3 regions of the Idiomarina abyssalis genome follow, and region 1 is predicted to be linked to each of the others. Evidence: predicted binding sites of a transcription regulator. Region 1 holds the regulator's gene; each other region holds the start of a gene.
What was found. The regulator sigma-54, encoded in region 1, starts transcription at its own class of promoters, with help from an activator protein. The targets are predictions, from matches to a motif close to GTTGGCACGNNNNTNGNNT.
Positions count from the first base shown of each region.

Region 2: a site for sigma-54 is predicted at 1,463-1,481, ahead of K5X84_RS12340 (DUF4168 domain-containing protein). Genes of this name have one in related genera too.
Region 3: a site for sigma-54 is predicted at 4,365-4,383, ahead of glnA (glutamate--ammonia ligase). Genes of this name have one in related genera too.

Region 1 covers NZ_CP081832.1:365,848-372,197, forward strand. The annotation lists gene mgtE (magnesium transporter) at 1-883, opposite strand, end outside; gene K5X84_RS01810 (HPr family phosphocarrier protein) at 886-1,161, opposite strand; gene rapZ (RNase adapter RapZ) at 1,154-2,005, opposite strand; gene ptsN (PTS IIA-like nitrogen regulatory protein PtsN) at 1,996-2,466, opposite strand; gene hpf (ribosome hibernation promoting factor) at 2,470-2,757, opposite strand; gene K5X84_RS01830 (RNA polymerase factor sigma-54) at 2,786-4,246, opposite strand; gene lptB (LPS export ABC transporter ATP-binding protein) at 4,268-4,993, opposite strand; gene lptA (lipopolysaccharide transport periplasmic protein LptA) at 4,995-5,537, opposite strand; gene lptC (LPS export ABC transporter periplasmic protein LptC) at 5,506-6,069, opposite strand; gene kdsC (3-deoxy-manno-octulosonate-8-phosphatase KdsC) at 6,066-6,350, opposite strand, start outside.
Region 2 covers NZ_CP081832.1:2,572,209-2,578,558, forward strand. The annotation lists gene K5X84_RS12335 (sensor histidine kinase) at 1-1,359, opposite strand, end outside; gene K5X84_RS12340 (DUF4168 domain-containing protein) at 1,529-1,906, shown strand; gene K5X84_RS12345 (TonB-dependent receptor) at 2,138-4,708, shown strand; gene K5X84_RS12350 (acetolactate synthase large subunit) at 4,835-6,350, shown strand, end outside.
Region 3 covers NZ_CP081832.1:2,413,321-2,419,670, reverse strand. The annotation lists gene K5X84_RS11620 (MgtC/SapB family protein) at 1-472, shown strand, start outside; gene K5X84_RS11615 (TetR family transcriptional regulator) at 469-1,083, opposite strand; gene K5X84_RS11610 (DUF3081 domain-containing protein) at 1,261-1,542, shown strand; gene trhA (PAQR family membrane homeostasis protein TrhA) at 1,539-2,207, shown strand; gene typA (translational GTPase TypA) at 2,280-4,121, opposite strand; gene glnA (glutamate--ammonia ligase) at 4,425-5,834, shown strand; gene glnL (nitrogen regulation protein NR(II)) at 5,908-6,350, shown strand, end outside.

The DNA.
Region 1 (6,350 bases):
CCGCCAGCCAGACTGTCCGGCGTCGGGTACTTTTTAATACGGGGGCGAAGGTATCTTCGTCATCTTCCAGACCCGCCATACTCAACATAGAGTGCTGGGCTTCTTCGCGAATAATATCGACCACGTCATCGATGGTAATACGACCGACAAGCTGCTGGTCACTGTCGACAACCGGCGCGGATACCCAGTCATGGCGTTCGAATAGCTTCGCGACCTCGGTTTCTTCCATATCGACGGGTATGGTCGTAATGTCAGACGACATAATCTCATCAATACGGCGGCTCGGGTCAACGGTCAGTAGTTGAGTCAGAGATATCTCACCGGTGACTTTTTCATTGCGGTCGACAACATAGAGTTTGTCTGTCGCTTCGGGCAGTTCGCCTTTAAGACGCAAGTAACGCAGGACAACGTCTATGGTGACGTCTGAGCGCAGGGTAATAGTATCGGTGTTCATGATACCACCAGCGCTGTCTTCGGCGTATGAGAGCGCTGTTTCCGCACGTTCACGGTCGCTCTCGTCCATGGACTTCAATACTTCCTGATAGACTGGCTCAGGTAAGCCACGCAAAACGTAGGCCAGGTCATCGGTGTCCATGCCTTCGGTGGCAGCGGCAAGGTTCTCCGGTGCCATTTGGCGAATAATGTCTTTCTGAACTTCTTCGTTCAGTTCTTCAAGAATTTCACCGTGTTCTTCAACATCGACCAGTTTCCAGACAATGGAACGGCTTTTCGGTGGTGAAGACTCCAACAACAGTGCCACGTCACATGCCGGCATATTATGCAGCATACGGCGGGCAGCAACGAACATGCCATCGGACAGCGCGGAGTTAACCTCCTGGATGCGCTGCATGGCATATTCTTTGTCGGACAGTTCCGCAATCATGTTTATTCGTCTTCCTCGAAGCGATCTTCAAATAACGCACTAACAGCATCCAGCGCCGCTTGTGCATCTTTTCCTTCAGCACACACTTCAACAGATTTACCCTGTTGGCTGGCCAGTAGCATGAGACACATTACACTGGCGGCATTCACGCATTGTTCGCCTTGTCGCACCGTTATGGTTGAATCAAATTCTTGTGTCAATTGAGCCAACTTGGTTGCGGCGCGAGCATGCAGACCCAGTTTATTGCGAATAATCAGGTCTCTGCAAACTTTATCCATTTCGCTTTAACTCCCGGTGTCTGACCTGAACCTTTAGGTCTTTTTGTTCAAAGCGCTCGGCTAGCTGCTGAGAGATATAAACTGAACGGTGCTGACCACCAGTGCAGCCGGTGGCAATAGTCAGATAACTTCGGTTGCTGCGCTGAAAATGCGGTAACCAGGTGTCGAGAAAGTTTTCCAGCTGATAGATAAACTTAGTGACTAAAGGTTGTTGGCGGAAGAAGAGTTGTACATCGGTATCCAACCCCGTTAACAACTTTAGCTCAGGTTGCCAGTGTGGGTTCGGTAAAATTCGTGCGTCAAAAACAAAGTCGGCGTCTTTGGGTAAGCCGTATTTAAAGCCAAATGACTGAAAGACAATAATGAGTTTTTTATCTGCGCGACCAAGTACACGCTCAGTAACCTGTTCGCTCAGCTGGTGCAATGACAAGTCGCTACTGTCGAGGCGCCAGGTGGCACGTTCCATAATAGGCTCAAGCATCTTATGCTCGGTTTGCAGCGCTTCCAGTAAAGGCAGTTCTTTTTGCGAGAGCGGGTGTAGTCGCCGGGTTTCACCGAAACGTTTTAATAAGGTGTTGTCGTCTGCATCAATGAACAGAATTTCGGGCTCTACGCCTTTAGGCAAAAAGTTGAGTGAATCCAGCAGTTCTTCGGAGTGCTCGGGTAAGTTACGAACGTCAATGCTAATGGCAATTTTCTGGTATTGCTCGATAACAGCATGGACTAACGTGGGTAGCAGGCTAATGGGTAAATTATCAACGCAGTAAAAACCTAAATCCTCAAGGACCCGCAACGCGATGGTTTTACCTGAACCGGAACGACCACTAACAATGATCAGTTGCATGGCGACTGCTCACCTTCGCCAATAAATAATTGGTATAAGTCTTTGTCGGAGTCAGCCTGGCGTAATGCACGTGTGCAGTCTTTGTCATTCATACGGCGAGCGACAGAAGCTAAAGTCTGCAGATGGTTTTCGTGTTCGGATTCTGGTACCAGAAGCGCGAATATAATATCGACGGGTTGGTTGTCGATAGAGTCAAACTCAATCGGCTCATCTAGCGTGAGTAATACCGCAACCGGGTGGTTAGCATTGGGTAATCGGCCATGAGGAATTGCGATACCTAAGCCAATTCCCGTACTGCCCAAACGCTCACGGTTCAATAGGCTCTCAAAAATGTCATGGCGGGTAATGCCGGACAACTTAGGAGCTACGATTTGACTAATGGTTTCAAGCAGTCTTTTTTTACTTGCGCCCTCGACTGCACACTTGGTGCAGTCGGGGCTTAACAATTCACTCAGTTGCATGGATTAATGTTGTTTCATTTTTTCTTTGTGTTTAATCACCTGACGGTCCAGCTTATTGATTAAACCGTCGATGGCCGCGTACATATCGTCGTGTTTTGCGTCGGCAAAAATTTCACCGCCATTCACGTGCAGCGTAGCTTCCGCTTTTTGAATCGTTTTTTCAACATTTAGGATGACGTGAACATTAGTAATGTGGTCAAAATGTCGTTCCAGCTTGGCAAATTTTGTGTCTACGTAGTCACGTAAAGCTTCGGTAATATCGATGTGGTGACCGGTCAAATTAATTTGCATAACGTCTTCCTTCTTGCAGTTAACAAAGTTACAAAAGACTTTTGCGTTGGCTCGATGATGGAATGTTTAACGATTCCCGATACTTCGCAATTGTCCTCCTTGCTACTTGGATACCTTGTTCAGCTATCAGTTCAGCAATTTTGCTGTCACTTAACGGTTTACTGCGGTTTTCTGCAGCGACCATCTTCTTAATTAAAGCACGTATTGCAGTGCTTGAACACTCACCACCGCCTTCAGTACTGACATGACTTGAGAAAAAGTATTTTAACTCAAACACGCCCCGCGGACAGTGTAAGTATTTCTGTGTTGTCACCCGCGAAATGGTGCTTTCGTGCATATCCACCGCTTCGGCGACATCGTTTAAAACCATAGGCTTCATGGCTTCTTCGCCATGCTCAAAAAAGCCCTGTTGGCGTTGCACTATGCAGTTGGCAACTTTTAGCAACGTGTCATTGCGACTTTCCAGGCTTTTTATAAACCAACGCGCTTCCTGCGTGTGGTTTTTTATGTACTGGCTGTCGGCTACTGACTTAGCTGCTTTACTCAAGGCCGCGTATTCTTCATTGACCTTTAATTTAGGTACGCTGTCGGGGTTCAATTCGACCATCCAACGCCCATTTTTTTTTGTCACAGCAACATCCGGAATGACATATTCAACGGGTTGTTGTGCAACTTGCTCACCCGGGTGGGGATGCAACTGCTGAATCAAGCGCATGGTTTGACGCAAGTCGTCTTCCGAGAGCTTTAACTTACGCTGAATGGTGCGAAAATCCCGGCTGCCCAGTAAATCCATATGTTCAGTCACTAAACATAGAGCAGTTTCTTTGTACTCAGTGTCGTCGCTTAGTTGCCGCAATTGGATGGCAAGGCATTCGCTGACGCTGCGTGCTCCCACACCTATTGGGTCGAAGTGCTGAATGCGTTTAAGCACCATACAAACTTCTTCTGCTTCCACCTCCGGAAGGCGCACCGCTTCAATAATCTCATCAACATCGACCATTAGATAGCCGTTGTCGTCTATGGCTTCGATAATGGCTTCAGCTATGGCGGTGTCTTCCTCAGAAAAGTGAGAAAGCTGCATTTGCCAAAGTAAGTGATCTTGCAACGACTCACTGGTCGAGCCCTGGTAAACTTCAAAGTCACCTTCAAAAGACTTACCAGAGGACGCGGCCCCATTAACCGGTGTCTGGCTGGAGTAGGTGTCATCCCAACTGCTGTCTACCGGTAACTCGTCCGGCATTTCCTGAGTTTTTATAACGTCTGAGGTTTCTCGCTGACTGTCATCCCGCTCTTCGATATTTCGGGTTTCGGAATTGTCAGCTTCGTTGCTGGCATCGCCTTCAACTTCTAATAGAGGATTACTGTCCAGTGCATCCTGAATTTCAGCCTGAAGATCGAGCGAGGAAAGCTGCAGCAGGCGAATGGCCTGTTGAAGTTGTGGCGTCATGGTCAGATGCTGACCAATTTTTAGCTGCAGACTTTGCTTCATAATGACTGTCCCGGTTTCACGTTATAAGGTGAACTGCTCACCGAGGTAAACGTCTTTAACCTGTTGATTCGATAATATACTTTCTGCATCCCCGCTGGCAATAAGTTCGCCATGACTAACGATATAGGCGTGTTCACAAACCGATAGGGTTTCACGAACATTATGGTCGGTAATCAATACGCCAATACCGCGTTGCTTTAAATGCTCAATGATTTTTTTGATATCAATGACGGATATGGGGTCGACACCGGCGAAAGGCTCATCTAAAAGAATAAAAGTGGGTTCTGCTGCCAGGGCCCGGGCTATTTCAACCCGTCGGCGCTCACCGCCTGACAGACTCATTCCCTGGCTGTTGGCAATGTGCCCAATATTAAACTCTTCGAGTAAGGCATCGAGCTGTTCTTCTCTGTCGTTGTCTGATAACGCTTTGCGGGTTTCTAAAATGGCCATCAGGTTGTCACGTACGGTGAGCTTTCTGAAAATAGAAGCTTCCTGTGGCAGGTAACCAATACCTCTGCGCGCCCGCTCATGCATTGGCAGTAAAGTGAGGTCGTTATCATCCAGTAAAATCTGGCCTTTATCGCTGTTAACCAGTCCGACAATCATATAAAAGGTGGTTGTTTTACCGGCTCCATTAGGCCCTAATAATCCAATAACCTGTCCCTGGCTCACCTCCAGGCTAACGTCTTTAACAACCTGGCGACTTTTATAGCTTTTGGCTAAGTGTTTAACTCGTAAGGTTGCCATATTAAGGGTTCTCGTTATTTTTCTCGTTGGAGTCAGTTTTTGCCTTTGGCGTAAAAATGGTGATGACGCGACTGTCTTCTTCACCGGAACTGGTCGCGGTTATGGTTTGTTTGTCTAAATCATAGGTGATGAGATCACCACTGGAACTGCTGCTACCCTGAGAAATACGGGCTTTTCCGCTAAGCTCCAGGCGCTGTTCCGATTGAAAATAGGTAATTTTGTTGGCCTCTGCGTTTATCTTATTGCCATCATCCAGAGTCTGGCTGTAAGTAGCAGGAGTGCCTTCTGCAACAAAAGTATCGGCTTGTTCTGCATTCTCGCTGGCCGAGGCTTCAAGTCTGTCTGCTCTGATTAATAACGATCCCTGACGAATAATGACATTGTCCGTTAAAACTAGCCGGTTGTTTTTAATGTCCAGCTCTTCCTGGCTCGACTCTACCTCCATAGGCTGACTAAAGTCGGACTTACCCTGAGCCATAACTGCACAAGGCACCAAGGCAATAAGAGTAAAACTACTCAGCAGGCTGGAAAATCGTTTTAACATGTCTTTTTAGCTCCATTCGTTCAGCTTTCAGGTCAGCACTCATTCCGTTACCACGAATTAATAGCCGGGGTCCGTGAATGCTCACCGGGTGTTCGGTGCTCATTGATTGATTTTTCAAATCAACAATCAGGTATTCGGTTAACACTTGTTTAATTCGAGTATCAGGCTCTAACGCAAGGATTTCAACATCGCGCTCTAAAATAAGAGTTTGATCATCGTAGAAAGTCCCTTGTGCAGAGCTAACCTCCCAAATTTCGTCACCTTGTTCTGAGAAGACAGTGTACGTAGGCTGCTCGAGTTCGGTTAAGCCTATTTGATTATAATGCGACATCTTCTCTGACTTGATTTTATGTGCGAGTAAGCCGTCACTCTCAAAAATGCGGGTTTCCAGACCAAAAGCAGTGAAATCCGGTCGCATCATGCGGGTTGCGGTGGCATTATTGTCGTCTGCATCATCACCAAAAGGGCGCCAGACAAGCAAAAGCCCGGCACCGAATAGCAGAATAAGAATGACAGTAACTCGTCGGCTCACACACTGGCTCCTGTTGCCAGGTGCAGTTGGCCCTGACTGAGCATGATGAGATCGCAGACTTCGCGTACCGCTCCGTATCCACCGTGACAACGGGTAATATAATCGGCTTGCTGCTGCACCGATGCGTGAGCATCCTGTACTGCAATACCCAGACCGGCTGCCTTAATCAGAGCTAAGTCGGGGGTGTCATCTCCCACATAGGCGACTTGGTCGGTGCTCAAATTCAATTTCTTCAGCAGCTCATTAAAAGCAGCTGTTTTGTCGTTCTGGCCCTGATAAAT
Region 2 (6,350 bases), 400 kb from region 1:
AACTATGGTCAAACCCAGACCCGTCCCTTTACCTTGTGGCTTATTGGTTTCGAACGGCTGTAATGCTTTATCTTTCATTGCATCAGGTAAACCTTCTCCGTCATCATCTATGGTAATGACGACTCCGTCATTCGCGTACTCAGCCGCGACAGCAACCTCAGATTCAGCAGCCTGTAAGCCATTGCGCAGTACGTTTACTAAGGCCAGTTCCAGTCGCTTTATGTCAACTTTAAGAATGACATCGACAAGCTCTTTAACTACCACTCTGGCAGAACCTTTATCCTGCTCAAACTCAATGCTAGTCATTGCCGTTGTTACCAGATTTCGCAGGGAAATGCTTTCTCTTTGCTGCACCGGCGTTCTTGAAAATGCCAGCAATTGATTCACCAGTCCGGTAAGCCTTTGTACCTGGCCTCTGACGGCCTTAAGTTGTCGCTGGCTGTCATCGTCTTTATGGTTACGTAATAATCGGCTGGCGCGTCCATCAATAACAGTAAGCGGCGCTCCTAACTCATGGGCAACACCACTGGCTACACTGCCAATAGCTGCCATTTTTTCCTGTTCCCGCAACGCTCGCTGCAACGACGCTTCGTGCTCACGTCGCTGTTCTAACTCCTGCTCCGCTTCAGTAATGCTATCCAGCATCCGGTTAAACCCCAGGGCAACATCCTGAAGCTCCGAAGGCCCGGCAGGTGTCACTCGAGTGCTTCGATTTCCTTTTGCGACTTGCAGCATTGCGTCTTTTAGTGCCACCACATGTCGCCCAACACCGCGATAATGCCCAAATACCAATACCGCAATAGTGATCAGGCCGAATGCAGCCCAGCTCAGCCAGGCATACTGACTCAGCGTTTCAAAAGACTCATCGAAGTCACTGGCCCGCCGGTTTATTTGTAATAAACCTATAATGCGGCCGCCACGATCAACAATAGGAAGAAATTGAGAGAAAACATCGCGGCCTTCAACACGGCGGTAGTCGTCTTGCTTCACCCCCGTCTGAACAGTTTCCAGTGCGAGCTGGCTGTTGCTCAAGTCAGTTTCGGTGATACCGGCTTCAGCAACTTGCTGACCATACACATTGTATACCGATGCCCCGTACACCCGGCCAATATTGAAGACTGAATCCAGGTTAGCCTGAACCGTTGCTAAGTCGTTATTAAGTAGTGCATCGCTTATGGGTAAGCTAATGGCCCGTCCCAGCAGCTCTAAGTCACTTTTTAAACGCTCATTGGCTTCGTCAGATGCAACCTGCAGTCCAACACTTATCGCCACGCCCGAAATCAATAACATCGGCACGACAACATACATTAAAAGTCTTCGCTGCAGGCTGGATAGTGGCCAACTGTATCTTTTTGTCACACTGCCTCCTTTGACTGTGTACTAAGGATACACATTTTTGGGCTGATTTTCTGGGCGATAACTGAGAAAAGATAAAAACCAAATTAAATCAATATGTTGAAAAGTTGGCACAGTCTTCGCTTTAGTTAGAGCGTTAATAAAAACTGATAAATTCAATTAGGAGATTATCATGCAAAAGACAATTATCGCATTAGCAACTGTATTCGCGCTGGGTAGTACTGCGGCAATGGCTCAACAGCAGCAATCGCAGGATCCTATGGCTCAGCAGCAGCAAACTCAGGAAATCTCTGAAGGTATGCTGGTTAAATTTGTAACCGCTATGGAAGACGTTCAGGGTGTTACTGAAAAATACCGTGACCAGTTCCAGGAGGCTGAGAACCAGGAAGAGGCTCGTGAAATTCAGCAGTCTGCACAGGAAGAAATGATTGCAGCCGTTGAAGATGCAGGCCTTACTCCGCAAGAATACAACATGATTATTCAGCAGGCACAAAACGACGAAGAGTTACGTGCACGCTTAGAAGAAATGACAGGTGAAGAAAACTCTTAATCGTTAGTTCCATTTAATACAAAGCCCGCGGCTCTTTCTGAGTCGCGGGCTTTTTCATTTAAAGTATAAACAGCTTCCCCTCACTTAATCCATTTAGCATCAAGCTTTCGATTTTTTTCAAACTTTTACACTAAATTATCTTGATCATATGTTGATTTAATGTAACAAAAGATGCTGTGTTGTTGATTTAACACACAAAATCGATAAAAACTCCCGGGGGGGAACATAATAATGAAAACAAACTTTAAATACTCGCTATGTGCATTAGCAATAGGAGCCGCATTCGCGTCACCGGTCAGCTTTGCGCAGGATCAAGAGAATCAGGCAGAAGATGACGCTCTTGAACGCATTCAGGTCACAGGCTCCAGAATCTCACGAACCGATATGGAAGGCGCTTCTCCTGTCGAAGTTATTGACAGAGAAAGCATTGAAGCCTCAGGTTTCAACAACCTTCAGCAACTCTTAGAGCGCTTACCTTCGGCCGGTGTCGGAACCTTCTCAACTCAGGGCAATAGCCAGGACACTACCGCGAACGGCGCTGCTGCAATTAGCTTGCGTGGCTTTGGTGCCGACTCAACACTGGTCTTGCTTAACGGCCGTCGTGTAGCGGTTTCTTCCTTTGCCGAAGGCGTAGCAAATTCATTTGTCGACATTAACTCAATTCCCGTAGCGGCGATTGAACGCATCGATATTCTGAAAGACGGTGCTTCCGCTATTTACGGTTCTGACGCCGTAGCTGGTGTCGTTAATATTATTTTAAGAGATGACTTTGTCGGTACAGAATTAACCGCCAGCCACGGTGGAACGACCGGCGATGCTAACTATGAAGAAACCAGTATGAGTCTGGTCTGGGGCACGGGTGGAGACGACAGCAATACCACCATGATTCTGGATTACTGGAAAAACACCTCGATTACAGGTGCCGAGTTTGGTCGTAACGGCACAGCGAATCAAAGTCCGTGGGGTGGTAATGACTTTCGCTCATCACGAGGCTTTCCGGGAAGCTTTATTGTTGACGGTGAAGAGCAGCCCGATCCGGACTGCCCGGAAGATTCACTGGTTGGAACACGCTGTGTATTTGACTATGGTCCTTATGCGCAAATTTTCCCGGAAGCTGAACGTGTAGGTGCCATTATTCAGTCTCGTAAAGAGTTCTCACGAGACGTTGAGGGCTATATTGAAGTTGCCGCTCAGCATAACCGTTCAAAAGCCGGCGGCGCACCGACTCCGTTAGACGCCGACGCCGGACTCTATGTCCCGGCTGACCACCCTAACAACCCTTGGGGCGAGCGTGTCGATATCAACTTTTTCCGAACAGTGGATGCCGGCCCTCGTATTTGGGATGTTGAATCCGACACTTTACGTTTTATTGCAGGCTTACGCGGAGACTTAGACGGCTGGGTCTGGGATGTCTCTTACCAAAAAGGCCGCAGCGAAGGCATGCAAACGGGTTCACGTGAGCAAGGATGGGTACGTACTGACTTTTTGCAGGAGCAAATTAACGCTGGCAACTACAATCCATTTGGCGGCACCATCAACGACCCTGAAGTCATTAATGACATTACTACTTCACTGGTACGCCGGGGTGAATCCCACCTGACCGCAGTTGATGCCAGTATCGCCGGCGAAGCGTTCCAATTGGGTGAGCATTGGGTCTCCATGGCAGCGGGTCTTGAATACCGTGAAGAAGACGTATTTGACCAACCGGATGATCAGTTCCAGCGTGGTCTTATCTTTGGTACCGAATCGGTGCAGGCCGAAGCTGAGCGCGACCAGTGGGCTGCTTATGTCGAATTTCTCATTCCAATTACTGATCAGTTAGAAGCAACTGTTGCCGGTCGTTACGATGACTACAGTGACTTTGGCTCAACCTTCAATCCGCAGTTTAAATTGCAATGGCGTCCGACTGAAGACGTGACTTTACGTGCATCCTACGGCGAAGGTTTCCGTGCTCCGTCACTGGCACAAATTGGTCTGGGCCCATCGCAGGTTTCAACTTTCTTTGTTGATGAGTATCGTTGCGAAACCGATGGCGAAAGCTGTGTACCACTGGATTACACCATTGTATTCTCCGGCTCTGAAGACCTGCAGCCAGAAGAGTCATCAAGCTATAATATTGGTGGTATTTGGCAGGTCACTGACGCGTTTGATATCTCTGCTGATTACTGGTCAATTGAACAAGATAACAAAATTGTTCAAAACGACTTTGAGAACGTTTACAACGAGCACTGTAACGACCAGGACAGCGAGGTCTGTGAGCGCCGCGACCCACTACCAGGAGATGAGCTGGGTGAGTTGGCTGTTCTTTACAACACCTACGTTAACCTTTCCAGCCAAGAAGCTGCAGGGGTTGATTTTTCAGCAAACTATAACTGGCAACTACAAGACATTGGCGATGTTCGTTTAGGTCTTGATTGGTCTTACATGAGCAAGTTCGAGAAAGACGGTATCGACTATGCCGGCGAGTACGAGTATCCGGAGCACCGCTGGACAGCCCGTGCAGAATGGGGACGTGATGCTTTAGGTGTTAACCTCAATCTGAACTACATTGGTGAGTTTGAAGACTATCAGGCACCGGCAAACGTCGAATCCAGCGAAGCGCGTATGGTTGATAAGCAGCTACTGGTTGATTTACAAGCATACTACGATGTCACCTCGGAACTTCGTTTGACGATAGGTACCACCAACCTGTTCGACGAAGAGCCACCGGAAGCGTTTAACAATGACCTTTACGGGTATGCACCAAGCGTTCACAACCCTCGTGGCCGCTTTGTTTACTCAAAAGTCAGTTACTCGTTCTAAGAACTCAGTTTTAAAAAACTGTAAAATCCGCAATCAGTTAGTGCTGATTGCGGATTTTTTTGATCATCTCTCCTATGCTTTACGTAGGCCTAACTAGAAGATTCTTTAACGCAAGGAGAAAGCGAAGTGAAAGCATCCGATTTATTCGTAAAAGCACTTGAAAACGAGGGTGTGAAGTACATTTTCGGCATTCCCGGCGAAGAAAACCTGGACTTACTTGAGTCCCTCTCAAAGTCTGATATCGAACTTATTTTAACCCGGCATGAACAGGGCGCTGGCTTTATGGCTGCCACATACGGTCGCCTGACCGGAAAGCCCGGCGTGTGTCTATCAACCCTGGGGCCGGGTGCAACGAATCTGGTTACCCCTGTGGCCTATGCTCAGCTTGGCGCTATGCCCATGGTTGTGGTTACCGGACAAAAACCCATAAAGGAGCGTCATCAGGGTCAATTCCAAATCATTGATGTGGTCGACATGATGACCCCCATTACCAAATACACCCAGGCGATTATTAGCGCCAGCAGCATTCCGGCGCACATACGCGAAGCTTTCCGTCGCGCTGAGGACGAACGCCCGGGCGCTTCTCATCTGGAGTTATCGGATGACATCAGCCGCGAGGAAGTCAGCAGCCTTCCAATACAGGCCAGTCATTCGCGCCGCCCCATTACTGAGCATAAGTCGGTACGCCACGTGCTGGAACTGCTGCGAGAAGCAAAACACCCGGTGTTGCTGATAGGTGCCGCTGCCAACCGTAAAATTACGGCAAAAATGTTACGCGCCTTTGTCGATAAAACCGGCATTCCTTTTATTACCACCCAAATGGGTAAAGGCGTTATCAATGAGGATCATCCTCGCTGGCTGGGTAACGCGGCCGTTTCCGATGGCGACTACCCGCACCGGGCGATAGAGAAAGCGGATTTAATCCTTAATGTGGGCCACGACGTGGTCGAAAAGCCCCCATTTATGATGAAAACCGGCGATAACGATAAGCGTAAAGTGGTACACATTAACTTTCAGGGCGCAGAAGTCGACTCAGTTTACTTCCCGCACGCCAGCATGATTGGTGATATTGGCAACAGCATCTGGCAATTGAAAGAGGGAACCGAGCCACAAGACCACTGGGACTTCGACTTTATGCTGAAGGTTCGCGACCATATGCGTGACCATACCGATGAAGGTGCCGACGACGGTAGCTTCCCGGTTTTACCGCAGCGTCTGGTGGAAGATGTGCGTGAAGTGATGCCGGACGATGGTGTTATCGCACTGGACAACGGCATCTACAAAATTTGGTTTGCCCGTAATTACCCAGCGCGTCAGCCAAATACTGTACTGCTGGATAATGCACTGGCTTCAATGGGTGCCGGCTTACCTTCTGCAATGGCTGCTAAGCTGGTTAACCCGGAAAAGAAAGTTATGGCAATATGCGGTGACGGCGGCTTTATGATGAACTCGCAGGAGCTTGAAACCGCGGTGCGCATGGGGCTGGATATTGTTGTCGTTATCCTGAATGACAGCGGTTACGGCATGATCAAATGGAAGCAGCAACACATGAAACTCAGCGACTATGGTTTAGATTTCAATAACCCGGATTTTGTGAAATATGCAGAGTCTTATGGTGCGAAGGGCTATCGTTTAGACAAAA
Region 3 (6,350 bases), 560 kb from region 1:
GGGTCCATACTCCTGGAGGGGAATAGGCACCGCACTTTTGTGTGGTGCTATTGTGGGTCTGGAACGACAAATTCGTGGTAAACCGGTTGGTATAAGAACCTCTGCACTGATTATTCTGGGCACCTACCTGTTTTTGGTGGGTGGTTCATCCGTTGTCAGTCAGGGCGGCGATCCATCGCGAGTGATAGGCCAAATTATTACCGGTATCGGCTTTCTTGGCGCCGGTGTTATGCTGGCGCGCGATGGCGTGGTGGTCGGCGTAACATCCGCTGCGACCATCTGGGCTTTGGCGGCCATTGGTATTGCCGTAGGCCTGGGAATGTACGGTGTGGGTATTGTGTTGTCGTTGGTTATTGTTGGCGTGTTGCTTGGCGTTGACCTGCTTGAAGACACTTTTCAATCACTAACCCGTGGCGTACACCGAAAATACAGCGGCTGGCGCCGCCGTCGTGGAGACAGTAATGAGCCTTAACGAGTTAAGCCATTGATGTAACTGTCGATGGCCTGGTTCCCGTACTCGACTAAAGGAAAATAGTCTGGTGCGAGCAACCAGTTGTAAATGAGCCCGTCTACCAAAGAAAAAAGACCAATAACAGCAATTCGGGCATCCACTGTTGTTGCTAATTCGCCCCTTTCAATAGCTGATTCAAAAAGTTTTTCAATATCGCAGATACATTCATTACGGCCGCTTACATGTCGTAATTTAATTGGGTTTACTTCGTCAATGTATTCGCATTTATGAAGTAAAATACTGGCCAGTGAGCGTACTTGCGGGTCTTCCTGAACGCGGCTGATAAATTCCTTCGAGCGCCCTTTAATTTCCTCCAAAGGATCAAACTCGGAGCCTTCAGCGATTTGCTCACGCATTTCATCAATGGGTAGTTTGACGCGTCCCATCAGGGATTCAATGAGATCCATCTTGTTCTCAAAGTGGTGATAGATAGCACCGCGAGTGACACCTGCTTTTTCAGCCACTTGCATCATAGACGTATGGGTTACACCGTTTTCACTAAATAGAGCTTCAGCAGCATCTAATAATTTGGCGCGGGTCTCCATTGCGTCTTCTTTTGTGCGTCGAACCATTTGGGGCTCCAGTTTCTTAACATTCGTTCATTATTATAACGGTTTTTGTTTAATCATGCATCAATGTATGTATATTCTAATACAAGGTTTTCAAAACAATTCGGTAAAAGCGGTTGTGGAATGGGATTTCCGCCCTAATAATAAAGGTATACATTTAGTAAAACGCTGAGGTGTGTGATGAAAAACGAACTCGATAACAAACTGATGTTGGATGCGTACGAAAAAATCCACACTCATGGTGAAGCTCGTCAGGGGCGTCACTATTTAGAAGGAATTGAAGCTTATACCGACCATGATGGGTATACCGTTTTTTTGGAAGGACATGGCGTTAAGCTGACATTACAATTCCATAACTCGTATCACTTAGACTACGACAACGAAAGACAATACGACCAGTTTATACGGGCCCTTAAAAATATCAGTAAGGGGTATGAAACTCCTGGGCTGGAGAGAGGATGAGTCAACATAAAGCCTATACGGCAATGGAAGAAGTTGCTCACGCGCTAACTCACGGCGTGGGGGCCGTTCTAAGTGTCGTTGCTTTGATTGTCATGTTGGTGTGGACTTCAACTCATGGCGATGCTTTTCATGTTGTAGCGGTGAGTGTATACGGTGCGAGTCTTATTCTGCTTTATACGGCCTCTACGCTGTACCACGCATTTCCCTGGCCAAAAATTAAAGCGGTGTTTCAGCAGTTGGATCATGCCGCTATATATGTACTGATAGCCGGTACTTATACGCCATTTGCATTAATTAATCTGAGGGGAGCCTGGGGCTGGACGCTGTTAGGCGTAGCCTGGAGTATTGCGCTCTTGGGTGTCGTTCTTGAACTTGGCATGAAAAAGCGAATAAAGTGGCTGTCGCTAAGTTTGTATCTTGGTATGGGCTGGATGGCGCTTATAGCGATTAAGCCCATGATTGATAACGTGGATGCTGGTGGCTTGATGTTACTGGTTGCCGGCGGCCTGGCATACACTTTTGGTGTTATTTTTTATGTCTGGAAAACGCTGCCGTACCATCACGCGGTTTGGCATTTATTTGTATTAGCGGGCAGTGTTTTTCACTTCTTTTCTATTTTCTATTTTGTGTTGCCTCAACCGGACTTATTGTCAGTGAACGGATGAGCACGAGTCGGATAATAGACAATAAAAAAAGCCCACTAGGAAGTGGGCTTTTTACTATCTAACTAAAACTAATTAGCCGTTCTTGGGTTCACGACTTAAACGTTTACGATCGTTTTCTGTCAGAGCACGCTTACGGATACGAATAGATTGTGGTGTTACTTCAACCAGTTCGTCATCGTTAATGAACTCAAGCGCTTGTTCCAGTGTTAAACGAATAGGCGTACTCAGCGTTTGCGCTTCATCCGTACCAGAGGCACGAACGTTGGTTAGCTGCTTACCCTTCAGACAGTTTACTGTCAGGTCGTTTGAACGGTTATGAATACCAATGATCTGGCCTTCATAAACTTCATCACCGTGCGATGCAAATAACTTACCGCGTTCCTGCAGATTAAACAGAGAGTAAGTCAGAGCTTTACCCTGGGCATTTGAAATCAGTACACCGTTACTACGCTGACCAATGGTGCCGCCTTTGTGCGGGCCGTAGTGGTCAAACGTATGGTACATAAGGCCAGTACCTGAAGTTAGTGTCATGAATTCTGTCTGGAAGCCAATCAAACCACGGCTTGGTACTTCAAAGTCGACGCGAACGCGACCTTTACCGTCTGGTGTCATGTTGGTCATTTCGGCTTTACGTAAGCCTAATTTTTCCATAACGGCACCCTGATGCTGCTCTTCAATATCAACCGTCATGGTTTCGTAAGGTTCCAGTTTTTTACCATCTTCGTGCTTGATAATAACTTCCGGACGAGAAACGGCTAACTCGAAGCCTTCACGGCGCATGTTTTCGATAAGAACACCTAAGTGCAGCTCACCACGGCCTGATACACGGAAACGGTCCGGGTTATCAGTTTCTTCAACGCGCAGTGCGACGTTGTGAACCAACTCTTGCTGCAAACGCTCAAGAATTTGACGAGAGGTAACAAACTTACCTTCTTTACCCGCGAAAGGTGAGGTGTTGACCTGGAATGTCATGGTTACAGTAGGTTCATCGACGGTTAGCGGCTTCATTGCCTCCGCTTTACCAACCGCACAAACGGTGTCGGAGATTTTTAATTCACCCAGACCGGTAATAGCGCAAATGTCGCCTGCTGCTGCTTTGTCGGCTTCAATGCGATCCAGACCTAAGTAACTAAAGACTTTACCAATTTTGCCGCTGCGTTCTTTGCCGTCAGCACCAACAATAGTAACTGGCTGGTTAACTTTAACGCTACCACGGGTAACACGGCCGATACCGATAACGCCTAAGTAGCTTGAGTAATCCAGCTGTGACACCTGCATCTGCAGGTCACTTTCGGGGTCTGCGTCCGGGTGACTTACCTTATTAACGATAGTTTCGAACAATGGCGTCATGTCGCCATCCTGATCGTCTGCGTCTAATGATGCCCAGCCATTAAGTGCTGATGCATAAACAACCGGGAAGTCCAGCTGCTCGTCGGTAGCGCCGAGGTTGTCAAACAAGTCGAAGACCTGATCCATAACCCAGTCTGGGCGAGCTCCAGGACGGTCAACTTTGTTGATAACCAAAATTGGGTTAAGACCGTGAGAGAAGGCTTTCTGCGTGACAAATCGAGTTTGAGGCATAGGGCCGTCAACGGCGTCAACCACTAACAATACAGAATCCGCCATAGAAAGTACGCGCTCAACCTCGCCGCCAAAGTCGGCGTGTCCTGGAGTATCCAGAATGTTAATGCGGTAATCTTGCCAGTTAACCGCGGTGTTTTTGGCGAGGATAGTAATACCACGTTCTTTTTCAAGATCGTTGGAATCCATAATACGGTCTTCTATTTCGCCACGGCTTTCTAACGTGCCGGATTGTTGCAACAACTTGTCGACTAGGGTGGTTTTACCATGGTCAACGTGCGCGATAATCGCGATGTTGCGTAATTTTTCTATATCAAATACCTGAATTGTCATTAAGAACTGCCTGTAGTTGTCCGGGAGCGAAACCCGTCCAAGGGGTTTTGTGAAAAATAGCGGCGTATTCTACCTTTTTGAGTTGGATTAAGAAAGGGCTGATTGTTTTTTGTCCATTATATTTTCTTTTCCTTTCTCTTTGTTTTGCACCAAAAATGTGCGATATGCGCTATACTGGTGCATATAAACTTTTAAAAGAAGACTGAATTTAACTTAATAGTATGAATATAAAGGGAAAGTTCAGTTGGCACAGGCTTTGCTATACTTAGGCTGTATTTTTAGACGCTGTCTACGGAGGACAACATGTCAGCTAATAAGATTTTCGATACCATTAAAGAACACGACGTAAAATTCGTCGACTTACGCTTTACCGACACCAAAGGTAAAGAGCAGCACGTCACTATTCCGGTGTCGCAAATCGATGAAGACTTCTTTGAAGAAGGCAAAATGTTTGATGGTTCATCTATTTCCGGCTGGAAAGGGATTAACGAATCGGACATGGTGCTAATGCCCGATAATGAGTCTGCCGTTCTGGACCCGTTTACTGATGAAATCACCCTGAATGTCCGCTGTGACATTCTTGAGCCTGAAACCATGCAAGGTTACAGCCGTGACCCTCGTTCAATTGCTAAGCGTGCAGAAGAATTCCTGCGCTCGTCAGGTATTGCCGATGAGGCTTACTTTGGCCCTGAGCCAGAATTTTTCCTGTTCAATGACGTTCGTTTCCACACCGATATGAGTGGTTCGTTCTACAAAATTGATGCAGAAGAAGCGAAATGGAACTCTGGTCGTGAATATTCAGAAGGTAACCTGGCTCACCGTCCTGGCGTAAAAGGCGGTTATTTCCCGGTACCTCCGGTTGACTCTGCACATGACATCCGCGGCACTATGAGCCTGGTTATGGAAGACATGGGCCTTGTTGTTGAAGCGCATCATCATGAAGTAGCCACTGCTGGTCAAAACGAAGTAGCAACTCGCTTTAATACTCTGACATCTAAAGCTGATGAGATGCAGGTTTACAAATACGTTGTGCATAACGTAGCGCACTCTTATGGCATGACAGCAACCTTTATGCCGAAGCCACTGGTTGGTGATAACGGTTCTGGTATGCACGTGCATATGTCTCTGAATAAAGGTGGCGAGAACTTATTTGCCGGTGACCAATATGCAGGGCTTAGCGAAACGGCATTGTATTACATTGGCGGTATTATCAAGCACGCTCGTGCTATTAACGCCTTTGCGAATGCTTCAACTAACTCGTACAAGCGTCTGGTTCCTGGTTTTGAAGCTCCGGTAATGTTGGCTTATTCAGCGCGTAACCGCTCGGCTTCTATTCGTATTCCATTGGTTTCCAGCGCCAAAGGTCGCCGTATTGAAGTGCGTTTCCCTGACCCAAGTGCCAACCCTTACCTGGCCTTTACTGCATTGCTAATGGCGGGTCTTGACGGTATCCGTAATAAGATCCACCCGGGCGATGCAATGGACAAAGATTTATACAATCTGCCTCCTGAAGAAGCGAAAGACATCCCGACGGTTTGTCACTCCCTGGAAATGGCTCTGGAAGCTCTGGATAAAGACCGTGACTTCCTGAAACAGGGCGGCGTTATGGATGACGACATGATTGATGCTTACATTGATCTGAAATATAACGAAGTAGAGACATTGAAGAAGACTACCCACCCGGTAGAATTCGATATGTACTACAGCGTTTAATGGCGAATTATCGGGTGAGGCTTTTAGCCTTGCCCGATTGCACCAATACGGTGCATAACCCTCTCCTGCCTTCGTGAATAACAACGCGCTACTTAACCAATTACTCACAGGCATACTCATCCTTGATGACCGCCTGACCATTCGTTATGTCAATTCATCCGCGGAATCGTTGCTGGATCACAGCGCCAAGCGACTATTAGGTGAACCGTTTAGCGCCGCGTTTTATCATTGTTCTCTGGCGTCGGAAACATTAATAGAATGCCTGAATAGTGAGCAAACTGTGCTGAATGCGGAAGTTCATTTTGCACTGCATTCTGGTCACGATATTCGTGTGGAAACCAGTATTCAGACAGTTGATCAAGAATTTGGCCGGGCATTGTTGCTGGAACTCAAACAAGTTGACCAATTGCGACGCATCAACCAGGAAGATCAGCAACGTAATCAGTTATTTGCGACACAGCATTTATTACGCGGTATGGCTCACGAAATAAAGAATCCGTTAGGTGGTTTGCGAGG